2 regions of the Halomonas sp. 18071143 genome follow, and region 2 is predicted to be linked to the other one. Evidence: predicted binding sites of a transcription regulator. Region 2 holds the regulator's gene; the other holds the start of a gene.
The links. Region 2 encodes PhoB, which activates phosphate uptake and scavenging genes when phosphate is short. Its sites were predicted from a motif close to TGTCATANNNNTGTCANA; they were not measured.

Region 1 (3,281 bases), 420 kb from region 2:
AGGGCCTAGCCCATCCAGTAGAGTCCCAATAGCGCAAATCCATAGCCCATGGCGGCCCCGGCCAGCACGTCACTGACATAGTGCAGGCCCAGCCCCACCCGCGAGATCGCGATGATCAAGGCAAGCGGTAACACAATGGGTAACAGCCAGGGGGGTATGGCTAGCCACCAGCACGCTGAACATCACGGCATGCATGGTATGGCCACTGGGAAAGCTGTAGCGGTCTCGGGCGGGTTCACCACAGTGGACGCCCCCCAGGTAGGTGATGAAGGGACGCTCACGACACAGCCGGGTTTTCACCAGCTTATAGACCAGGATCGCCAGTAGCGCGATCAGTGAGTATTGCCACATGCGCCAGAGGCCGTCCGCTTGCAGCCAGGGCTGAGCTGCAATCAGTAGTACCCAAATGGGCCAATCACCCAGTTTGCTGGCCGTCTGGAGCGTCAGACGCCAGGGGCGGTAGAGCGAGAGATGCGTCACGCGCTGACACAAGCGCCACTCCAACAGGTCAAGACGATCGAATACGACAAGCGGGCGAGCTCGCATGGCGGGCCTCCTGGGCATGGTGCAGGTAACGTAGAAATTGCTCGGCAATGCCCGTCCAGCTCTGTTCCAGCGCGCGCAGGCGGGCGACTCTTCCTAGTCGTGCGTAATCGGCAGGGTGCTGACACAGCGTGACCGCCGCGTGTTGAAAGCCCAGCGCATCGTCGGTCGCCACGGTGATGCCGTTATGGCCACTGTGAATCAGTTCTGCGCTGGCCGCGTGGCGAAACGCCACGACCGCCAGACCGCTGGCCATGGCTTCGGTCACCACGTTGCCCCAGGTTTCAGACAGCGAGGGAAACACGAACATGTCGGCGCTGGCGTAATGGCGAGCCAGCGAATGCTTGTCTACGAAACCGGTGAAGTGGGCCTCGGGCAAGGCTTTTTGCAGCTGGCTGCGGGCCGGGCCGTCGCCGACGATGACCTGAGCCATATCGGGGCGAGCGCTGCGCATGGCTTGCAACGTTTCCTGCAGGAGCGAAAGGTTCTTCTCGGGTGCCAGGCGCCCTACGTACAGGGCTACCGGTTGATGCTCGCTGACACCCCACTGCTGACGCAGCGCGAGGTCGCGGTGGGCGGGCGAAAAGCGTTCGCCGTCGATGCCCCGGGACAGCACCTGTACGTCTTTGATGCCATCCTGGCGCAGCGCCACGGCTTGCTGCTGGGTAGGCACCAGGGTGAGCGCGCAGCCGTTATGGAAATAGCGCAAATAGCGTCGTGTCGCTTTGCTCAGCCAGGCAACCCCATAATCCTGACAGTAGTGGTCGAAGTTGGTATGCCAACCGGCCACCAGTGGCAGGTCCAGGCGCTGGGCTGCCTGGCGGGCTGCCCAGCCCAGCGGGCCCTGGGTCGCCAGATACACGACATCCGGGCGGTACTGCTGCCAAAAGCGCTGAAGCTTCCCGGGGCGGGCAAAGCCTACCTGAACGTCGGTATAGTTAGGCAGCGCAAACCGCCTGACCTGAAGTTCCCGAGTAGCGCACGCGGCGCTTCCGGGTTGACGCGGCGCCGGGCGTATCACGTCCACTGTGATGCCCAGCAACAGCAGTTCACGACACAGCCGGTTCAGCGTGTGCGCGACGCCGTTGATTTCCGGTGACCATGTTTCGCTGACGATACAGAGTCGCATGAGCGATTCATCCCTTTATCACGTTTAGCCACCATGGTGAGGCTCAACAGTGACACCGAGGCGACAGCCAAGTGAACAAGCGATGACATGGCGAATGACCATGCCTTGTGTTGCAGAGAGCAACTATCGTTATATGAAGAAGAACGTGACTTGACCCTGACGGAAGGAACTCAGTCCATGACCTCACGACACTTTGTTACTCCATGCGCCATTGCAGGCGCACTCATGATCTCGGCATCAGCCGTGATGGCCGACGATACCTTTACCCTGACGATCTATCACACCAACGACCTGCATGGCCGCACGGATGCTTACCCGGCCCTGGTGGCCACCTTGAACGAGGCCCGGGAGACCTATGGCGAGGGGTTGCTGCTGGATGCGGGGGATATCTTCTCCGGGACGCTCTACTTCAACGAGTTTCAGGGCCAGGACGCACTGACCTTCATGAACCTGATGGGCTACGACGCGTTCGTGCCGGGGAATCATGAGTTCGACCTGGGTGACCCTGAGACCGGTCATCAGGCGTTGGCGGCGTTCTTTGCAGGGGCAGACTTCCCCATTTTAGGCGCCAACCTGGACTTTTCGGCTTCTCCCGAGTTTGCCGAGCGCCTCGGGGAGAGCATCACGGCCGACCCCCAGCCGGGGTATCTCTATGACGGCATGATCCTCGAACATCAGGGGGAGCGTATCGGGATCTTCGGATTGAGCACCCAGGATAGCGATGCCATCTCCAGCCCGGGCCAGGTCACCATTGGTGAGTATCGACAGGCGGCCGAAACGATGGTCGAGGCGTTCGAGGCACAGGGAGTCAACAAGATCATTGCGCTCACGCATCTGGGCTACGACAGCGACCCCAGCGTCGGTAACGACCTGCTGCTGGCAGAGCAGGTCGAGGGGATCGATGTCATCATCGGGGGGCATAGCCATACGCGGGTCGCACCGCCTACGCTGCTGACCGAGCACTGGCCAGCGCCCACCGTGATAGGGCAGGCAGGTGAGTATGGCCAGCACCTGGGAGTCATGCAGGTGACCTTCGATGCCGAGGGCGTGGTGCAGGAGGTCAGCGGTGAGCTGCTGGCCGTTGACGAGCGCACGCCGGATGCGGCTGCGCTGGAGCTTTTAGCACCGTATACCGCGGCCATCGAGGCACTGCGTGACGAACAGGTAGGTGCGAAGGCGATTCTGGCGCTGCCCAACCCTCGTCATGGCCAGGGCGATGCGCTGAGCGTACGCGCCAACGAGACGGCGCTGGGCAACCTGATTGCCGACGGTCAGCTCCATGCAGCGCGCAAGGTGGTACCGGACACCCTCATGGCGCTACAGAACAGCGGCGGTATTCGTGAGGCGCTGCCCCAAGGGGATATCACCGTCGGCGACCTGATCGCCGTGCAGCCGTTCGGTAACCGGTTGACGTTACTGGAAGTCACCGGTGCCGAGCTGCTTGAAACCTTCGAAATCGCCCTGACCAATGCGCCGGACGAAAGCGGCGGCTTCCTGCAGGTGTCGGAAGGCACGCGGCTCACCTACGACAGCCGTCAGCCCGCAGGCGAGCGTCTCATCAGCCTGGAGGTGAACCGTGAAGGCGCCATGCAGGCGATCGATCCGGACA
Region 2 (3,281 bases):
AGCTGATGCGCCTGGATCGGCCCATTGGTACCTGGCTGCTCATGTGGCCGACGCTCTGGGCGCTGTGGGTGGCTGCAGAAGGGGTGCCGGGTCGCTCCGTGCTGATCATCTTCATTGCCGGTGTCTACGTGATGCGGGCTGCGGGCTGCGTGGTGAACGACTATGCCGACCGCCATGTGGATGGCCACGTCAAGCGTACTCGCCAGCGCCCCATGGCCACGGGACGCATCAGCGAAACCGAAGCCCAGCTGCTGTTCGTGGCGCTGGTCGCCGCTGCCTTCATTTTGGTGCTGCTGACTAACTGGTTCACCGTGCTGCTGTCGGTGGGCGGCGTGCTGCTGGCTTTCGTGTATCCGTTCATGAAGCGCTACACCCACTTCCCGCAGGTGGTGCTGGGCGCGGCCTTTTCCTGGGCCATTCCCATGGCGTTTGGCGCGGTATTGGGCCACGTGCCTCTGGAAGCCTGGCTGCTGTTCAGTGCCAACCTGCTGTGGACCGTTGCCTACGATACCCAGTACGCCATGGTCGACCGTGACGATGATCTGAAAATCGGTATCAAGTCGACCGCCGTGCTGTTTGGCCGTGCTGACCGGCTGATCATCGGAGTGCTGCAGGCAAGCGTGCTGGCCCTGCTGAGCTGGGTCGCGCTGCGCGTTGGGCTAGGGGGCTTTTTCTGGCTGGGGTTGCTGGGCATGGCGGCGACGTTCGTGTACCAGCAGTGGCTGATCGTCGGGCGCGATCGAGACCGCTGTTTTCAGGCCTTCCTGAACAACCACTGGTCGGGTCTGCTGGTCTTTGCAGGTATTGCCTTGAGCTGGTGGCCGGTAGCGGGCTAAATTGACTGGGTGTCATGGAACTGTCATCAAGTCATGGTGTTATCGTCACACGCATGTCATTGAACCTTCCTGAATAGAGCACCGTGAGGCCCTGGAATGACCGCCAAGACCGTACTGATCGTCGATGATGAGGCGCCGATCCGCGAAATGATCGCCGTGGCGCTGGAGATGGCTGACTATCGCGTGCTTGAAGCGGACAACGCCCAGGATGCCCACGCCATGGTCGTCGACCACCAGCCTGACTTGTTGCTGCTGGACTGGATGATGCCGGGCACCAGCGGCATCGAGCTGGCCCGTCGGCTGAAGCGCGAAGAAGCCACCGCCGAGCTGCCGATCATCATGCTGACGGCCAAGGGCGAAGAGGACAACAAGATCCAGGGCCTGGAAGCGGGTGCCGACGACTATATCACCAAGCCCTTTTCCCCCCGTGAGCTGGTGGCCCGCCTGAAGGCCGTGCTGCGCCGTGCCACGCCGCGTGGCGTGGAAGACCCCATCGAAATCAATGGTCTGCTGTTGGACCCGGTGAGCCACCGGGTCAGCGCCCATGGCAAGGCGCTGGAAATGGGGCCTACCGAGTATCGTCTGCTGCAGTTTTTCATGACCCATCAGGAGCGCGCCTACACGCGCAGCCAATTGCTTGACCAGGTATGGGGTGGCAACGTCTACGTGGAAGAGCGCACGGTGGACGTGCATATTCGTCGTCTTCGTAAAGCGCTGGGCGAGCCTCATCAAAATCTGATTCAAACGGTGCGCGGTACTGGGTACCGGTTCTCTGCGCGAGTGTAAGCGTGCGCCTGTGGAGCCGTGAGATCTGGCGCATCATCTGGCTGGCCCTGTTGGGCCTCTGCCTGGGATGGCTGGTGGATTACCCTGGCGCCGGGCTGGCGGCGGGGCTGCTGTTTTGTCTGGTCTATCATCTGCGCCAGTTTCGAGCGCTCTTCCTTTGGCTGACGCTTCACCCCCACGATGAGCCCCCGGCGGCGAAGGGCATGTGGGGGGAGCTGTTCGACCGCCTCTATCGCTACCAGAAAAGCCAGCGCATTACCCAAAGTCGTTTACGGGCGACGCTGGCGAGAATCCAGGAGTCCTCCGAAGCCATGCGCGATAGCGTGGTGATGCTGGACCGCCACGGCGACCTGGAGTGGTGGAACAGCGCGGCCACCGACATGCTGGGGCTGCAAACCGCCCACGATCGTGGCCAGCACATCACCAACCTGCTGCGCGACCCTCGCTTCATCAGCTACTTCAATGCCCGCGACTACAGCGAGCCGCTGACGCTGACCTCGCCGATCGACGAGCGGCGCATCCTCCAGTATCAGATCACCCTCTACGGCGATGACGAGCGGCTGGTCATGGCCCGTGATATCACGCGCTTGCATCGCCTGGAGCAGATGCGGCGTGACTTCGTCGCCAACGTCTCCCATGAGTTGCGCACTCCGCTGACCGTGCTGTCGGGCTATCTGGAAACCTACGGCGACCTCAAGGAGCTGCTGCCTCCCCGATTGGGTAAAGGGATCGTACAGATGGAGGAGCAGACGCGACGAATGCAGAATCTGGTCAACGACCTGCTGCTGCTGTCACGGCTGGAAATCGACCAGGGAGGCGATGATCACCAGACGCTGGCCGTAGGCCCCATGCTCGACAGCATTCGCCGAGACGCCCTGGCGCTCTCCAGGCAGCAGCACAGTGTGCAGGTCATTCTGGAGAGCGACGCTGGCTTGATCGGCAGCGAGCAGGAGCTGCGCAGCGCCATTTCCAATCTAGCCTTCAATGCCGTGCGCTATACCCCAGAAGGCAGTCAGATCACGTTGCGCTGGTCGGTGGCCGCCAACGGCAGCGGGTGTATCGAGGTCGAGGATGATGGCGATGGCATTGATCCGGTGCATATCCCCCGCCTGACCGAGCGCTTCTATCGAGTGGATAAAGGGCGTAGTACGGCAACAGGAGGGACGGGTCTGGGCCTGGCCATCGTGAAGCACGTGCTGCTGCGCCACGAGGCCCAGCTCAACATAGAGTCACATCCTGGCGAGGGGGCATCCTTTCGCTGTGTCTTCCCTGCCAAGCGAGTCAGCGGCTCGGCTTGAGGGCTCGATGACGCTTTGCGCTCCTCCTTATCCGCTTCCTGCACAACCCCTGTATAAGTGTGCCATATTGGCATAGAACTCTGGTCACACATCACTCATGTGTCATTTTTAACCACCTCAAAGGCGTGGTCATGACCCCCTGAGCCCATGCTTTATACCATCCTTGTTTTTTTAAATTATTGATAATAAATAATTTTTTTGATTTTTGGCATGCGTGGCACAACGTATGCAATATTCTAGGCAAGGAAGATTACCGCAGGAACTGGTAAGACATGAAGTCACTCTTCCTTAACTATGCGGTATTAACAGCGATCGAGGAGGCGGAATATGATGTCCAAGGAACTACTCAAGAAAGCTGGTA

Region 1: KVY02_RS01590 (bifunctional metallophosphatase/5'-nucleotidase) is a predicted target of PhoB. The motif match lies at 1,721-1,738, and genes of this name have one in related genera.

Annotation. Positions count from the first base shown of each region.
Region 1 is NZ_CP078120.1:312,175-315,455, forward strand. Features, by position in the region: partial or broken gene KVY02_RS01580 (phosphatase PAP2 family protein) at 6-546, opposite strand; gene KVY02_RS01585 (glycosyltransferase family 4 protein) at 509-1,672, opposite strand; gene KVY02_RS01590 (bifunctional metallophosphatase/5'-nucleotidase) at 1,898-3,281, shown strand, end outside.
Region 2 is NZ_CP078120.1:3,758,450-3,761,730, reverse strand. Features, by position in the region: gene ubiA (4-hydroxybenzoate octaprenyltransferase) at 1-836, shown strand, start outside; gene phoB (phosphate regulon transcriptional regulator PhoB) at 933-1,622, shown strand; gene phoR (phosphate regulon sensor histidine kinase PhoR) at 1,625-2,920, shown strand; gene KVY02_RS17655 (hypothetical protein) at 3,248-3,281, shown strand, end outside.